One region of the Thermoanaerobacter ethanolicus JW 200 genome, then DNA from elsewhere that is predicted to be linked to it. Evidence: riboswitches for the same ligand, from Rfam matches in the RefSeq annotation. Region 1 holds a riboswitch; the other holds the start of a gene.
What was found. A riboswitch is a leader RNA that binds a small molecule or an ion and turns the genes downstream of it on or off. The one in region 1 is predicted to bind cyclic di-AMP.

Region 1 (10,756 bases):
TTTTTTAACATTTGACTTCTACAGGATATTTATGCCCTTTTTTAGCTCCTCTTTTTGTCTTTTCTTTTCCCTTACCACTTCCTTTATGTTTGATTGTCAGTGTTGATTACTATATATTGTATGTAATACATATTTTGGTTTTTGATTATGATTATTTTAATTAATTTTGCACATCCCTAGTTTAAACTATTTTGATTATACTTTAATTGAAGTGTTTTTTCAACAAAGAAGTATTTCATCAAAAATTTGTGATATAATCATACTATAAACTTAAAAAAGGAGCTGTTAAAATGAAAGATATTGCTATAAACCTTTTAGAAGAAAGAGGAGTTACTTTAGAAGATATGGCAGTATTAGTATTAGACTTACAAAAAAAGTATTATGATGATTTAACAATAGAGGAATGTATAGAAAATTTACATCATGTACTTGAGAAAAGGGAAGTTCAAAATGCAATCTTGACAGGAATCGCTTTAGACAAATTAGCAGAAAAAGACATGTTAGAAGAACCTCTTTTGTCCATTTTAAAAAAAGATGAACCCTTATACGGCATTGACGAAATTTTAGCCTTAAGCATTACAAATGTTTATGGTTCTATAGGTCTTACTAATTTTGGATATCTTGATAAAGTAAAACCCGGCATAATAGGAAAACTTAATGAAAATAAAGAAAAAAAGTGTAATACTTTTATTGATGACTTAGTAGCTGCAATAATCGCCGCGGCTTGTGCCAGAATTGCCCATTCTAAAAAAGAAGTTTTATAAAAAACTATTTTTCTAAAGTAAACTTTACATAGCCTTTTTCTGCCTCCACCTTTTTTAATTTAAATCCTTCAACAGGAATTTTAATGTTTATAGTCGTGTCATAGCCATAAAGAATTTTTTGAAGCAACTGGCCGCCAATTTTTATATCTCCTATATTTAGAGAATTTATTAACAATTTAATTTTGTTATCTTCTATCGCAAAATTGCCTTTTAAAGTGTATGAATCATCATCTTTTATTTCAAAACTTTCTCTACTAAAAGATACTGTTACATCTTTTAACTTGTCACTGTAAGAGCGTATCATCTTTGTTACATCAACATCAGTAAAAGAAGCTGATACGCTAAAAAAGGAAAAACTCAAATCCTTATACTCCAAAGTATCCCATGGAAATTGAGAAAGGTGGCTTAATAAATAATCTAAAGAAGGAAACATTTTGTCCAAATTATCAGCCATTGCAAATATTTTTTGATAATTGGCAATTTTCTTTTTTATCTCTTCTAACATTTGGCTTTTAGCTAACTTTAATTCGTCTATTTTTTTTAGCAATTCTATTTGTTCTTTTTGTTTTTCTATAAGCTGCGATCTTTGAGAGGTTAATCTATTTTCCTCTTCTCTTTTATAGTTTACAAGCTTATTTAAATTTTCTAGTTTATTGTAAAAATAATTGGTTACAATGTCTATGTAAATAAGCCTATGCAATAATTCGCTGGAATTTTGTGACATAAGCAGAAGTGATAATATAGCATTTGTTCCATCCATATACAAAAACCTAAACCAAGTCTTTATTATTTCTTTTTCCTTTTCTATGTCTTTATCTACCATTTGTATTTCTTTAGATTTTTCCTGAATAGCTACAGTTAAATTTTCAATCTCTATTGCTAAATCTTCTAAAGACTTTTGGGTTTTAAGCCTTTCTACCTCAAGATTTAATAGCTCTAATACAAGCTTTTGTTCCTCCTCCTTCGCCTTATCAAAATCCGAAGAAGTATCACTTTGCGCTGGTACTAGTATAAAATTAAATAAAAATATACTCCCAATTATAATAGCTATCAACTTTTTCATAAAACCCCTCATTTAATATAGCATTTTTTGTTCTACATGGAACTATTTAACATTAACTAGTCCACAGTAATCTTGTCTTTTATCTGTTCAAACATTTTAGGACCTATTCTCGGAACATTCATTATGTCTTCAATTTTTTTAAAAGAACCTTTATTTTCTCTAAATTCGATTATCCTTTCAGCCGTCACAGGTCCTATTCCTGGCAAAGTTTGCAATTCTTCTTTAGTCGCAGTATTTATATTTATTTTTTCATTTTTCTGTATTGTACTAGTAGGAGAAATATTATTTGTTTCACCCTTTTTTGGAACTATTATCATTTGTTCATCCTTAACTTTTTGCGCGAGATTTATATTTGTGAGGTCTGCTTCTTCCAAAGGTCCTCCTGCTTTATTTATAGCATCTATAATCCTTTCTCCTTCTTTCATAGTGTAGACTCCTGGATTTTTTACTAATCCTGTTACATATACTTTTATTTCCAAAGGCTTTTCTTTCTTCTCTTCACTCTCTACAATTCTTTCCACTGGCACACTCTCATTGCTTGCATTGACGACAAATTCATTTTTTAATTTATAATTTTTGTAAATTACATATCCTGAAAATGCCAATATAAAGCATAATATAACAACTATAGCATATTGCTGTTTTTTTGAAAAATAAGGCATACTAACACCTCTTTTTACAGCTTCCTTTATTTATTTCTACATGAATTAAAAAATTCCTTTTTATTTTTCACATTTTTTTGGTATACTTTAGGTATGAGCATAAATTGGAGGCATGGCAATGAAAAAGATAATAGCTTGTTTACTTACACTCTTTATTTTAGTAGCTCAAATAACTCCTATATACGCTAACGTACCGCCACCGCCCGAAATCGTAGGCCCAACTGCAGTTTTAATGGATTTTACAACAGGTCAAGTATTGTATGACAAAAATATGCACAAAAGAATGTACCCCGCAAGCACAACTAAAATTCTTACTGCAATTATTGCTATAGAAAAGGGAAACTTAAACGATATTGTAACTGCAAGCGATAATGTTACAAAAATAGATGGAAATTCCATATTTCTTTCTCCTGGTGAACAACTTACGTTAGAGCAATTACTTTATGCGCTTTTGTTAGAATCTGCCAATGATGCAGCAATAGCAATTGCTGAACACATTGGTGGGAGCATAGAAAACTTTGCTAAAATGATGAATGAAAAAGCTAAAGAAATTGGAGCTTATGATAGCCATTTTGTAAATCCAAATGGTCTTCCTGATGAAAATCATTATTCGACCCCTTATGATATGGCATTAATAGCAAGGTATGCAATGCAAAATCCTGAATTTAGAAAAATAGTAACTACAATACATTATCAAATTCCCCCTACTAATAAGTTTGATAAAGTAAGAGATCTATGGTTAAGCAACCGCTTAATTAAACCTTCAAGTTTTCACTATGAAGGCGCCGATGGAGTAAAAACAGGATACACGGTTGCAGCAGGTCAAGTTTTAGTAGCTTCTGCAACAAGAGACGGCCACAGACTTATATCCGTCATAATGGGAGACCAAGGAACAAATATCTGGACAGATACTATAAAACTTTTGGACTACGGATTTCAAAACTTTACTTTAGTGAAAAAAACAGAAAAAGGTGAGGTAGTAACTTATATCGACTTGGGAAAATCTCACTTTAAACTTCCTCTTATTGCAAAAGAAGACTTTTACTATGAAGTCCCTAAAGGGCAAGAAAATTCTATAGAAACTCAAATAATACTAAACAAAAACATAAACGCGCCAATAAATAAAGGAGATACATTAGGATACATTAAATACACTTTAAATGAAAAGGAAATAGGCACAAACCCTCTTATTGCAACCGAATCTGTTTATAAAAACTTTTGGGGAAATTATTATATGGATGTACAATCTTCTGGGGTAAAAAATACAATGTATACTAACCCTGTAAGATTCATTACTGGAACAACAATTTTAGGAATAGCTTTTATCCTTTGGAGAAGACGGAAAATTAGAAATAGAAAGAAATATATTTTCTCAAAATATTGATTTAAAAAAAAGGGCAGAATGCCCTCTTTTTATGCATATATTTGGTTGTCATTGAGACTTCTACTTCTTCCCATGTCCTTTATAAAAGAATCAACATTAAAAAATCTTTTTAAAATTTTAAAATAATACAACTCTTCTTTAGACTTTATTTCAAAACCGTTAGGTAGGAATCTATTTTTTATATACTCTGCATCACTAATTTCTGATTCGGCTATTTTATTTAATATTTCAGATGTACCAGTTCCTATTGCAAATTTTTCTTTTCTTCTCCATACAATTGATTCTGGCAAATAATTTTCTGCAAGTTTTCTAAGTATCCACTTTTCGGTTTTTTCTCGGCCGTTAATTTTAAATGACGGTGTTATTTTAAATGCGTACCGTAACACTTCTACATCTAAAAACGGTACACGTCCCTCAATGGAATGTGCCATTGTCATTCTGTCAACTCTTTGAAGATTTGTATTATGCAAATTTCGAGTTATATATTTTAATTCGGATTGTAATTTCCAAGGATTTGAATAATTTTTAAGGTAATGATATCCACTAAACAATTCATCAGCACCTTCTCCCGAAAGAACAACCTTTACGTAATTGCTTGCAAGTTTTGATACAAAATATGTTGCAACAGCACTTCTGACTAAGGCTGGATCACAGGATTCAAGATGATATATAACTTCAGGTAAAACTTTTTTTATGTCCTCCTCTGTATAAATAAATTCATGGTGAATCGTACCTACATAATCAGCAACAACTCTTGCATTCTTTAAGTCATTACTTCCTTCGACACCTACTGCAAATGAGTGAAGGGGATTTTTGTATTTTGCTGCTATTGCTGCTATAAGGCTGCTATCCAATCCGCCACTTAAAAATACTCCAACAGGCACATCAGCAATCAACCTTTTTCTTACTGAATCCTCTAATCTAAGCCTTAATCCATTAATAATATTATCAACATCTGCAAAATACATCGGATCCTGTGGAATTGAATAATATCTCTCAAATCCGTTTTCAGTTGTATAAATATATCCATTAGGAAATTCATTTATATCATCAGTTACTTCCTGAAGTGCTTTAATCTCCGAAGCAAAGGCAAAATAACCTTCTTTTGTTTTACCATAATACAATGGCTTTATTCCTAACGGATCGCGAGCAATAAATATGGTCTTTTTTTTAGAGTCATAAATAACTAAAGCAAACATTCCATCAATATAGTTAACACAATTTTTACCTAGTTCTTCATACAAATGAATTATTACTTCGCTATCAGTATCTGTGGAAAAAATATGGTTTTTTAACTCTTTATGCAATAATTGGTAATTGTAAATTTCTCCATTATAAATAAGCCAATACCTGCCATCTTCGTTTTTTATAGGTTGGCGTCCATGATAAAGGTCAATTATCGTCAACCTATTATGGCCTAATGTAATATTTTCATCTGCAAAAATACCTGACTCATCCGGGCCACGATGTCGTATTTTATCAAGCATCCTTTGTACTTTGCTCTTATCACCAGTTCCTATAATTCCTGCCAATCCACACATTTGATTATCATTCCTCCACTTCATATATATTTAAAGAAAATTGAATAAGGAACGTAAGAATAGATCTTACGTTCCTACAGTTTGTTGACAAAGTTGAAAAATATCAAAGGAGATATTTTGCATCGTCACTCCGGTGTTCCAAAGCGACAAAACTAAAGCTCGACCTTCGGGCTCCGGCAGGGTACCGGGCACAATCGGCATCCATGCCTTAAGGTGCCCGCCTCCGCCATCCATGGCTTCGGCCCTGCCTCCACCCTCGGCCTTGCTAAGTTTTGTTGCCGCTTTGTAACAAGTCGCTCCTTATGCAAAATATCTCCTTTACGAAAGTTTGTCTACAGTCTGAAGGAACGTAAGAATAGATCTTACGTTCCTAAATTTTATACTGTTATAACTAATCTTTCATATTCACGTAAAATCTTTTCTACCCTTTCTTCTTCAGGTATTATTCTATGCTTCTCATAGTCATAAGCATAACATGCACCATCTATTACTTTGGTCTGCAATTCTCCTTTTGCATACTTGTTACCCTTGAGATGTGGTGCATCTAATAGACCAATCTTTATCGCCAATGCTAATACGTCTGGATCAGAAAGTGGATCAGGACTGTGAGGCGCTAAACTCTTTATCGCTTCCAATAAAATCCTTGTCTCTTTCTTTAACTGTTCTTTTCTTTGAATTACTTCTTTATCCTGAGTCAAATCAGGCATTCCAAACATAGAGTTTTTTATCACGGCTTTTACTATTTTAACGCTTTCAATTATATCTTCTGGCGTTGCAGCATGATGAGCTTCACAGTAGCCTACCACATGATAGATATGAGGCTTTATAGCCATGGAGAGATAGGCACTGGAAGCCAATTGTCCTTTAGCTTCTAAAAGGTCGGAAGGGAAACTTGCAAGTCCAGCCCTTGCCTGCCTTATAACTCTGAAATTTTCATCTTGTAATTCTCCTATCAATTCTATCTTAGCTAACATCTTTGCCAAATCCATTTTTGGTGAAATAGAAGCAGGTACATTAAACATAAACTGAGCTACATAGTCTCTTACTCCCATCTTTTTGGCATTATATGCTGCAAGATAAGCCATTGTTACTCCAATTACGTCGTGAGCATCTCTCAAGCTCCAATGATGTGCTTCGTTTACTTCTACAGGTACTCCTTTTTCAGCGTGCCATTTCATAAGCTGCTGATTTTCTCTTATGGAAGTATTTACATCCCTTGGTCCTCTGCCGTCCAATACATTATACCAGCAAAGGGGAATCGCTGCCCAAGCGTTATGGATAGTCTCTAGAAGCATCTCTGCCATCTTGAAAACATCATTTGTACCACTGTAACATCTGAGAAGAGGATAGTTACCTCTTCTTGAAGCCTCATATATTCTTATTAAGTCTTCTTTCTTTCTTATAGGAACACCGCCTGCTCCGTCCAAAGATTTGTCATATTTCTTATCAAAGAAGTGCTCTTGAGCATTTTGGTCTGGTGCTATAGAAATTACATCTAAAACTTCTGCTTCTGCTATCTTCTTAACTCCTTCTATAGTGTCCTCCAATGAAGGAAGCCCAAAGTGATGCCTTATTATAGGATAAGGATATTTATCTTCTATTCTTCCAATTAATGTATCAGCAAAAACTCTTTGTCTATGGTTTGAACTTCCTCCTCTTAAGAAATTAATTGTAGCTTCATCGCCATTTTTACCATCAAAAACTGCTGCAAATATTCCTGATTTACGAGCTACTTCTGCAGTAGGCTCTGTCCCTCCAAATACCCATTTTATATGTTGCAAATTATTTACTTCTATTTCCCTCTTGAGTTCTTCTAAAAGTTTTTCAAGAGCTGAAGGAGTTAGTCTAAAGCTTACTCCTACAATCTCCGGCTTATGTTCTTTAACAGCTTCAATCAATTTTTTAATAGGAACTGCAGGACCTAAAAATACAGTCTCATAACCTTGCTGTTCTGCAAATCTCAAAAAGTTATACACACCTGCTACATGGACGCAATTACCTATCGCTGCCGCTACAATTAACTTTTTCATGCTATCGTTACCTCCTTTCTTTTCCCTTCAACCAATTCTATAATTTCTTCAACTGTCATACCTTGTATGCCAAGCTTTTCAGCCGTTCTTCCAACTTTCCAATAATCTTTTCCGTGCATAACTGAAGCAAGATGTATAACAGCATCAATAGTGGGGGTCTTAATGCCTATTTCTTTCCCTATAGAAGACATAGGCACTAAACTCATAGGAACATCTTCAAATATATAACGACAATCTAATGTTTGAGGAGCTAATAAACCAACATAAGCTTTTGTATTTTGAATTGCCTCATATAGATTTTCTCCTTCCGCATTATAACTTTCTTTTAGCCATCTTTTAGCGGAAATAGTATTTACGCCCAGAGCTTTTGCCACCATCATTCTCTCATTATCTATTTTTTCCAATATCTTTGCAACAGAAGGAGAAATGCCTTCCCGATAATATTCAAAATTCCCTTTAGTAGTTTCTATTCTCGCTGCATTCAAAAGAGTAGGGGTGGGATGAAAAACAGCTCCAAAATTGTTAAGACTCGTTTCAAGAACATTTTGCGCCGGAATAAACTGAGAAAATGCAGTATTAAGTGTTTCCACCACTATTTCTGTTTTTTCTTTAGGTATTGCAGCAACAGACACTACTTCTTTTATTTTGTATATTTTAGCTCTTCCCATGGAAGACCTGCAGGCGTATATAAAAGTATCTGTTTCTGCAATAACTACATCTAAATCTTCTCTTTTTCTTGTAACATTATGAAACTCTAAAGCACCACCAGTTCTCCCAGGGTTTAATACAATTATTTGACCATCCCTAAGATATGGCAGCATGTCTTCGGCAATTTTATAATGTGCAGAAGCAGGAACTACAACTAAAACTATATCAACATCTTTAATAGCTTTCTCCATGTCATCAGTTATCACATTTAACTTGCCAAACCCTTCTACTTCTCCTTCTAATTCAATTCCACCTTTTTCTATAATAGGAAGTAATTTTTGATAGGTTCTATTGTACAAATTAACTTTATAGCCTTTTAAAGCGAGATGCCCCGCTATCGCTTGACCCCCATTCCCAGCTCCAATTACTGCAAAAGAGAGTTGTTTCATTTTTACTACCCCCTTTTAAAGAAATGAAAAAGCTATAGAGGGAAATCTATAGCTTTAACCTTCGGTGTCTGTAAAAACCCAAAAAGACACCAATGCTATCATCCTCCTCTTTCAACGCTTACGAGGTTAGCTGACGGGTTCGGGTCGAAAGATAACCCTACCATCTTTTAAAAGATGGATTCACCCCAGAAAGTGGTTCCCCCGCTTCTTTACGAATTCAGCGTTTAGCATTTTATTTAATTTTCAATTTATTTTTATTATATCATAAAATCTAATATTTGTAAAGGAAAACAGACTAATATTTACCAAAATCCTCTCCTACCCTTATTTCATCCAAATAATTATATATAGTATATCTGGAAACACAGAGTATTTTTGCTACGTAATCCACAGCGCCCCTTATTAAGAAAGTCCCTTTTGCATCTAACATTTTCACTATCTGAACCTTTTCTTCTTTTGTCATAAAATTTACAGGTTTACCATAATTCTCTAATGTAGTATTCACAATGCTTTCCAAAACATCACTTACACTGCCCGTATAACTTTCTCTATTTTCTTCTGTAGTATCAGCTACTTCACAGAATTCTGATAAGGTATTTTTCACCATAATAAATTCTGAAATATCGATATTAATTGTAAGGCACCCAATGGGCTTGCCATTTTCATCTTTTATAAAAATCGCGGACGACTTCAAAATTTTTCCATCATTGCTCTTGTTTTTATAATTTATTAAATTCTCAATATTATCTGATTTCAATACTTTTAATATAGCCTCAGGCAATGGAGCCCCCACTTCTCTTCCCGTAACATGGGGATTTATGATCGCAATGATAGGATTTTGTGGGGAAGAAAAGTCATGTAATGCCACTTCGCAATTTTTGCCAAATGTATTAGCTATACCTTCTAGTACTGGGATCATGCTTTTTAAGATAGGATGTGTTCCCATTGGCTTTGAATCCCCCTAATCATACAATATTAAATATATGCGGTAGAGAGTAAAAAATGACACAAGAGATAACAGCATTAAAAATTTATTAACGTTATTATACATACCTTAAATGCGGTTGTCAAGCACTATTTCCTTTGCATCTGCCCACAATCTTTCTAAATTATAAAATTCCCTTTCGGGTTGTTGAAATATGTGAACTATTACATCTCCATAATCCATCAAAATCCACTTGCCCCAATTGTAACCCTCAATATGATCAACAAAAACGCCGTCTTCCATAAGTTTTTTTTCAATTTCGTCTGTCAATGCTTTGACGTGAGTATCCGAACTGCCAGTGGCAATAACAAAATAATCTGCGACAATCGTTAAATCTCCTATATACAAGATCTTTATATCATAAGCTTTTTTGTCTTCTAAAACTTTATAAATTTTAGACACCTTATCTTTTCCGTCTATCACTAAATCACCCTCCATTTTATATGTTTTTCCCTAAAATTATAGTTATATCAACATTACTGTCTCCATTCGTATCTTCCACTACAATAGCGTTTTTTAAAATTTTCTTCAGATCTTCTACTATTTTTTTATCATCAGTCCTATTGATTATCTGAGTAGTGTTGTAAGTGGTACCTATTACATTTCCTATCTTCACTACATCATACCCTTGTTGTTTTAACAAATCAGCAGTCTTTGTAGCAGCTCCTGGTATACCACCGCCATTTAAAACTTCTATTTTTATGTCTTTTTTATTAGCTGCGATAGCAGTATCATCTCTTTCATCATTTAAATTATCCATAAATTGTAATACTTCTTGTGGATCTGTGATATAATAAGCAACCCCATCAATGTACTGAGGAGTACCAGGCACAGTAGCTGTTTTTATATTGTCTTTGTCAAGTTTTAAAAGATAATCTGCATACTTTAACATAGTAGTAGGTGGTATGTTTGTTTCTACGTATTGATTTATGGTTTTTAATATACGATGAATTTTTAACAAAGTACTAGGGTCTTTAGCTTTTTGAAACATCGCTAATAAAAATTCCCTTTGGACTTTGACCCTTTCTAAATCCTGTTCTGCATACCCATGTCTAAATCTCACCAACTGTAAAGCCTTCTCTCCATCCAAAAGTTGAACACCTTTTTTTAAATGAATATGAAGATTCCCTGCATTGTCATCATAATTCATGTCCATCGGTACGTTCATCTCTACTCCGCCTAAATCGTCTACTAATTGTTTAAAACCTTCATATCCAATCTTTACATAAT
Region 2 (7,459 bases), 98 kb from region 1:
AAACTCACCAGAGATAATACCCATATTTTTGAGGATATTGACTTGATTTTGAAAGATAGAGGTCAAATAATCATGAGAGAACTCATTAATAAAACGGCGGAAAGTCCAATAAGAAGGAAGAGGTTTAAGGATGTTAAAGCCACAAAGATGAGCAATGATAAGATTATTGCGGAGATAATCTAAAAGGTCAGAAATTGTACCGAATCTTTCAGCTTTCATAACAATAAAAGCTCTAAACATTGCATGATGAGAGTAACCCTTACGGCCAGGACTAGAGGAAGGGAATTCAGGTATTGAAGACAGATCAAGATTTTTAAACATAGAAGAATAAAAGTCTATTTTAGACTGGGAAGTAAAGAGTTCAGGTATATTTAAAAGTAATTGAAGCTGGTACATGTAGGATTTCCTCCTCCTTAAGAAATATTTTCATGCTGTATATATAATAATTCGACAAATGGGAGGTGAAATCCTACATAAAAGATAAAAAATTCAAGAGTGATAGAAAAAAAGTATGTCTTCAGAATCGCTTAAATGAAGGCTTTTGAATTTTGCACAAGCCTATTCGATAAATAGAAAGGAGTTGAAAAGTATGGGTCTTATATTAATCTTGGCAATTGGCTTTTATTTGTACAAAACAGGTGACCTGCAAAGAATGATTAATAATTTACATGAAAACAAAAATTACCAAACAAACGAAGCAAAAAGAATACTTGATATACGCTTGGCTAAAGGTGAAATTACAGAAGAAGAGTATAACAAATTAAAAAGTATTTTGTAAAATTTAAATATTTAGAGAGGAGAAGAAAATAATGTTTGGAGGATATATGATGGGTGGTTTAGGTCGTTGGTTTGGAGGATATTATCCTTGTGGCTATGGAACTTGGTTCGGCGGTGGACTTACCAATATATTGTTCTTAATTTTAATAGGTGTAGTAATTTACTTGCTAGTAAAACAGATTAGAAATGTTAACTTTTTTAAAAAACACGATACAGATCCTAATAATGAAGCATTAGAAATTGCCAAGTTAAGATACGTTCGAGGTGAAATTACTTCAGACGAATATACAGAAATAGTTAAAATGTTAAAAAAATAAGCTAAATAATTTGACATTATTGTTGTTTACATTGCTCCTATTGACATTTTATGATAAATTTTTTACAATATATTGAGTAAAGGGGAGTAGTTCGCATAGCTTATATGTGGTAAAGTCAACATATCGGGAAACCCTGGCTTTACCTTAAAGAACGAGACCTTTACATAATATGTTTTACATATTATGTAAAGGTCCTAATTTATTTATAGAGCAAATATAATAGTTGGGGAGGCAATAAAATGGAGGCACTTGTCACATCATTTGTCCTTATCTTTACTTCTGAGATGGGAGATAAGTCACAGCTCATGTCAATGGCCTTTGCTACTCTTTTTAAAGTAAGGACTGTTCTTATAAGTATATTTATCGCAGCCTTAATAAACAATGGTATTGCTGTGATATTTGGTTCGTATATCACCGAATACATTCCCATTTTTTATATAAAATTTTCAGCTGCTTTATTATTTTTGTTTTTTGGAATTTCAACTTTAATAGAGGAAGAAACAAAACAGGAAAAAATAAAAAATTCAAAATACGGTCCTGTTGCAACTATTATAAGTACATATGTACTATCAGAATTTGGAGACAAAACGCAATTGGCTGCTATAGCTTTGACTGCATCATACAACAGTCCTCTGTACATATTAATAGGCACTACTCTTGGAATATTTTTAGCAGATGTATTAGGGATAATTGTAGGCATTTATTTTAATAAAAGAATCCCTTCAAAATATTTAAAATATCTATCTTCTTTCATATTCATCGCCTTTGGTCTTTCTACTTTGTATAAATTGTTTTTCTAAGTCAAAAACGGGTACTTAAATTGTACCCGTTTTTGACCCTCTCATCGGAAGTTTTACCTGCCGTAACAGAAAACCATATTACCTATTCTTGCCGCTATAGGAAGTGACCACAACCACGCATTAGTAGAACTTTGGTCAAAATAATACAAGGCTCCGTTTGTTGGGTCAACACCACTTAACGCATCTCTTGCTGCACTTATAGCGTCAGCTGAGGCAGGTCTATTTATCCACCCATTTAACACAGGAGTAAATTGGTAATTTCCGTATGCATCGACTTGATATATCACGTCTTTTATAGTATTAGGGAAAATACCACTTTTAACTCTGTTTATTACTACGGCCGCAACTGCTACTTTAGCCTGGTATGGTTCTCCATCTGCTTCCGCGGTAACAAGTCGCGCAAGGAGGTCAAATTCATCTTTTGTGTAGGGTATTACACCCCTTTCAATAGAACCTCTGCTGACATCCTGATATGTCCTATTAGAAGAAGTATCCCGGGGTATAATAAAGACTTGTCCAGGATATATTATGTCGCTTTTGTATCCGTTTGCAGATTTGAGCATATCAACAGTAATACCGTATTTTAAAGCAATTAAGTACAAGCTGTCACCTTTTTGGACAACATATGTGTTATCACTGCCCGGCACTTGTAAAACTTGCCCTGGATATATTATTGTATTTTGAAGGCCGTTTAAAGACATCAGCTTAGTATAGGTAGTCCCGTATTTTTGACTTATACCCCATAAGGTATCGCCGGGTTTAACTGTGTAAGTTGCGGCAAATACTGATTGGGAAATAAACAATCCGGCTATAACTGATGCGATGAGAGGTTTGACCTTGATGCGAATATTAAACATGTTGTTCCCCCTTTTGCCTCCGAGGTTAGTTGACGGGTTCGGGTTAGGGACACCCTACCACAAAAGTGGATTCACCCCAATTTAGTTCCCCCGTACCCCTTATCGGGGATTCGGCATATTTTTAACTAAATTATAGCCGGATATTTAACTTGTGTCCATATTAAACTGGTGGAAAGATAGGTACTTACTGGCACTCACTGTAACCACAGAAAGGACAGAAAACACAACCTCCCTCATGAACCAATTTAGCACCGCAATCCGGACATGTAAACACATTTACATTATTTTGATCAGCTTTATTTTCTTTTAGCTGTTTTTTATCCTCTGCCACTTGGTTTTTCATTTTAATCACCTCTATATATTGTTGTATTATTATAATACCACACAATATATAGAATTTCAAGAGCAAAGTTCGATAAAAAAATAACATCACCTTAAAGGCAATGTTATGGTAAATTCACTACCTTTCCCTACTTCACTTTTTACAGTGACACTTCCTTTGTGTTCCTCAATAATCCACTTAGCAATAGCTAATCCCAATCCTGCCCCACCTGTCTCCTTGGCTCTCGCTTTGTCTACTCTGTAAAACCTATCAAAAATATGTGGAATATCTTCTTGTGGTATACCTATGCCATCATCTTTAATTTTTATATAGGCTTTTGAATTATCTTTCCCCACATCAATTTCTATATTGCCATCTGAAGAAGTGTATTTTGCTGCATTGTCTAAAAATATCCTTATAAGCTCTTTAATGAGTTTTTTGTCAGCCGTTATATTTATGTCATTTTGCCCTTTTACAACTATATTTTTGCTTTCATTTAACATTTTTATTTCCTCTGCAACTTCTTTTATTACATCCTTTAAATTAAATTGTTCCTTATTTAACTTTATTGACTTATTATCTCCTTTTGCCAACAAAAGGAGTCTTTCAATGAGATGCTCCATGTCTAACGTTTCTCTTTTAATCGCCTCTATAGCCTCTTGCAATACGGCTTTGTCCTCTTTTCCCCATCTATCCAACATGTCAATATACCCTTTTATTACAGAAATTGGGGTTCTAAGTTCGTGAGAAGCATCAGAGACAAACATGTTCTGCCTTTTAAAAGAATCTTCCAACCTATCCAGCATGTCATTAAAGGTTTTTGCCAATCTTGTAAGTTCATCGTCTTCTCCATATATTTTAAGTCTTTTATTTAACCCATGGGCATCTATCTCTCTTACTTCTTTTGCCATATAATCCACAGGTCTTAAAGCCCTCTTTGTAACGAAATATCCTGCAATAAAGGACACAAAAATTCCTGCCGCATCCGCAAAAAACATCAAAATAAAAAGTAGCTTCAAAAACAAATATTCATTTTCCATGTCTTTTATCACTTGAATATAGAACACTTTATCATCGCTTTTAAAAATGGTATTGAGGTAAGTAAAATCCTTATCATATTTGTCAATTTTAACAGGAATATCTATGTTTACATCATGAGGAATATTAATTCTTTCTAATCTTTTAGAAGAATAGATGACATTCCCTTTTTCATCAAATATTTTTGTATAAATATTTTCATTTGGTATGCTTGAAAAAATCAAATCTTTTTCAGATAAATTGACGTCCTCTTTTATTTCCCCCAGTTTACTTTTTATAGCCTCTGCCTGGCTTGTTACTTGGTCCATTGCTTGGTATATTAAATAATATTTTAAGCCGTAAAGCACAGAAGCATTAAGCGCAACCAATATTACTGAAAAAACTACAGAATAAAGAAGAGCTATCCTTAAAGTTATGCGGCGGGGCCACAGTTTAATCTTCATCCTTATCCTCCTTCAAAGTGTACCCCACTCCTCTTATGGTGTGGATTAACTTCCGGTCAAAGGGGTCGTCAATCTTGCTCCTTAAATACCTTATATATACATCCACTATGTTAGTATCTCCATAATAATCATAACCCCACACACACTCAAGGATTTTTTCCCTTGTCAAAGCTATATTCGCATTTTTAATTAAAAACTCTAAAAGGTCAAATTCTTTTTTTGTAAGTTCAATTTTTATACCCGCTCTTCTTACTTCATGAGTTGTCAAATCCATAGTGATGTCGCTATATCTTAACACATCTTTTTTAAGATGCGGCTTTTTCTTTCTCAAAGCAGCCCTCACTCTTGCAAAAAGCTCTTCTATAGAAAAGGGTTTTGTCACATAGTCATCAGCTCCAATGTCAAGTCCTTCCACTTTGTCTTTTACTTCGTACTTGGCAGTAAGCATTATAACAGGTATGTCAGAATGTTCTCTTATTTTTTTTAAAACTTCAAATCCATCAATTCCCGGAAGCATTATGTCCAAAAGCACAAGGTCATAATCTCCTTCTAATGCCTCCTTTAAGCCAGAAAGTCCATCGTAAGTCACAGTGACAGTATATCCTTCATGTTCAAACTCCAATTGTAAAAAACGGGCTATGTGCTTTTCATCCTCTATGATAAGTATCTTTTCTTTCATCATTCATCACCAATGATATTATAGCATATCAAAGGTTTTATAAAAATCTGGATATGAAATATTTACACATTCAGCATTTTTTATCTTAGTTTCTCCTTCTGCTATAAGTCCAGCAACCCATAAAGACATGGCAATCCTGTGGTCGTTGTAACTTTCCACTGTATTTCCTCTTAAAAAACCCGTCCCTTCTATAATCATCCCATCTTCTGTTTCAAAAATTTTTGCTCCCATTTTCTTTAATTCTGAAGTGATTGTATTTATTCTATTGCTTTCTTTTACTTTTAACTCCTCGGCATCTTTTATCACTGTTTTCCCTTCTGCGAAGACTGCTGCAACTGCTATTACTGGAATTTCATCAATAAGCCTTGGAATAAGACTTCCTCCAATTTCAATTCCTTTTAGCCTTGAAGTCTTAACTGTTATATCCGCTACTTTTTCATTGTTTATAGTTCTTTCATTTGTTAAGACAATGTCTCCTCCCATCTCTTTTATCACATCGATAATACCAGTCCTTGTAAGATTTACATTTACATTTTTTATAGTAACCTCCGAATTTGGAACGAGAGTTGCAGCAACAATAAAATATGCTGCTGACGATATATCCCCTGGTACAATAACTCTCTGCCCTTGTAATTTGTAACCAGGGTAACAAGTTATTTTTGTGCCATTTACATCCACTTTAGCACCAAAAGAGCTAAACATGAGTTCCGTGTGATTTCTTGAAGGGTAAGGCTCTTCAACAGTCGTTTTATCATCAGCGTAAAGGCTTGCCAACATTATGCTGGACTTAACCTGTGCACTGGCAATTGGCATTTTGTAATATATGCCTTTAAGTTTGTTTCCAAAAACCGTAAGAGGTGCAAAATTTCCTTCTCTTGCTTCTATTTTCGCTCCCATCATACTAAGAGGAGTTATCACTCTTCCCATAGGGCGTCTCTTTATAGAATCATCACCTGTAAGCGTTGTCTCAAACTTTTGACCAGCGAGAATACCCATCAAAAGCCGAATGGTAGTACCTGAATTTCCTACATCAAGGATTTTTTCGCTTTTATTTAAATAAAGCCCTTTTCCATGAACTTTAACATTTGTCCCTTTTAATTCAATGTCAACTCCTAAATTCTTCATACAATTAATAGTAGATATACAATCTTCTCCTAAAAGAAAATTTTCAATTTCTGTAATCCCTTCTGCAATTGACCCAATCATTACAGCTCTATGGGATATTGACTTGTCTCCAGGGACTGAGATAATACCTTTTAAAAATCTTTTCTTTTTAACTTCAATATCCATAACAACACCTCAAGTTATAGTGTTTCGATATTTTCTTGCATCTTCAAGAAACTTTTGTATGGTGTCAATATCGTCATTTTCTAAATAACAAATAAAGTCACTTAGGACTTCCCTGTAATTTTTTAGTAACTCCAAAATAACTTCTTTGTTTGTACAAATTATGTCTTTCCATATTTCAGTCTGAGACAAGGCAATTCGCGTAGTATCTTTAAACCCACCAGCTGCGTATTTAAATGCTTCACTGCATTTATCATGAGCAAAATTCGTAAGGGTAGCAGAAAGAATATGAGGTACATGACTTATTATTCCGACAATGGCATCGTGTTTATTATAATCCATTATTACCGGTTTTGCACCTATTTTTATTATTACTTCATTTATAAATAAATCTAAAACATCTTCCTTTACATTATCAAAAGGTGTCAACAAATAATTAGAGTTGACAAATAAATCTGCATCAGCGTTATCATAACCTGCCTTCTCTGTGCCAGCCATAGGATGGCCCCCGATGAAAAAAATTTCATCGGGTAAAAATTTTTGCACTTCTTCCATTATAACTTTTTTTGTACTTCCAACGTCAGTTACAATACAACCTTTTTTTAAATAAGGAAGTATATTTTTAGCCTTTTCAGCAACTTTTCCAACAGGCGTGCATATAAAAACTACATCAGCATCTACTTGAAAATCAAGGTCTGTCACGCCGTAAGAAATTACTCCTTCTTCTAATGCTTTTTGTAAACTGTCTCTATTTATATCAACACCAATAATGTCTATATCTGTGTATTTTTTTAATGCTTTTGCCATTGATCCCCCTATAAGACCCAATCCTACAATAACCGCATTTTTTATCATACAAAATCACGCCCTACTGCTTTAGCGATAACCTTTATGTCCTCACACAAAGTCTCAAAATTTTCAGGAGTAAGGGATTGAGCC

Region 2: another riboswitch for cyclic di-AMP. It lies ahead of EB239_RS07830 (cell wall hydrolase); the one in region 1 lies ahead of EB239_RS07300 (NAD/NADP-dependent octopine/nopaline dehydrogenase family protein).

Annotation. Positions count from the first base shown of each region.
Region 1 is NZ_CP033580.1:1,478,746-1,489,501, reverse strand. Features, by position in the region: gene EB239_RS07330 (phosphatidylglycerophosphatase A family protein) at 291-764, shown strand; gene EB239_RS07325 (coiled-coil domain-containing protein) at 769-1,827, opposite strand; gene EB239_RS07320 (helix-hairpin-helix domain-containing protein) at 1,884-2,489, opposite strand; gene EB239_RS07315 (D-alanyl-D-alanine carboxypeptidase family protein) at 2,608-3,873, shown strand; gene asnB (asparagine synthase B) at 3,903-5,414, opposite strand; gene EB239_RS07305 (cobalamin-dependent protein) at 5,792-7,444, opposite strand; gene EB239_RS07300 (NAD/NADP-dependent octopine/nopaline dehydrogenase family protein) at 7,441-8,541, opposite strand; cyclic di-AMP (ydaO/yuaA leader) riboswitch at 8,643-8,774, opposite strand; gene EB239_RS07295 (helix-turn-helix transcriptional regulator) at 8,837-9,487, opposite strand; gene rsfS (ribosome silencing factor) at 9,596-9,949, opposite strand; gene EB239_RS07285 (LCP family protein) at 9,966-10,756, opposite strand, start outside.
Region 2 is NZ_CP033580.1:1,578,000-1,585,458, reverse strand. Features, by position in the region: gene EB239_RS07850 (transposase) at 1-396, opposite strand, end outside; gene EB239_RS07845 (SHOCT domain-containing protein) at 590-778, shown strand; gene EB239_RS07840 (SHOCT domain-containing protein) at 810-1,094, shown strand; gene EB239_RS07835 (TMEM165/GDT1 family protein) at 1,334-1,894, shown strand; gene EB239_RS07830 (cell wall hydrolase) at 1,948-2,751, opposite strand; cyclic di-AMP (ydaO/yuaA leader) riboswitch at 2,751-2,877, opposite strand; gene EB239_RS14975 (hypothetical protein) at 2,936-3,094, opposite strand; gene EB239_RS07825 (sensor histidine kinase) at 3,181-4,554, opposite strand; gene EB239_RS07820 (response regulator transcription factor) at 4,544-5,233, opposite strand; gene aroA (3-phosphoshikimate 1-carboxyvinyltransferase) at 5,252-6,523, opposite strand; gene EB239_RS07810 (prephenate dehydrogenase) at 6,533-7,375, opposite strand; gene aroF (3-deoxy-7-phosphoheptulonate synthase) at 7,372-7,459, opposite strand, start outside.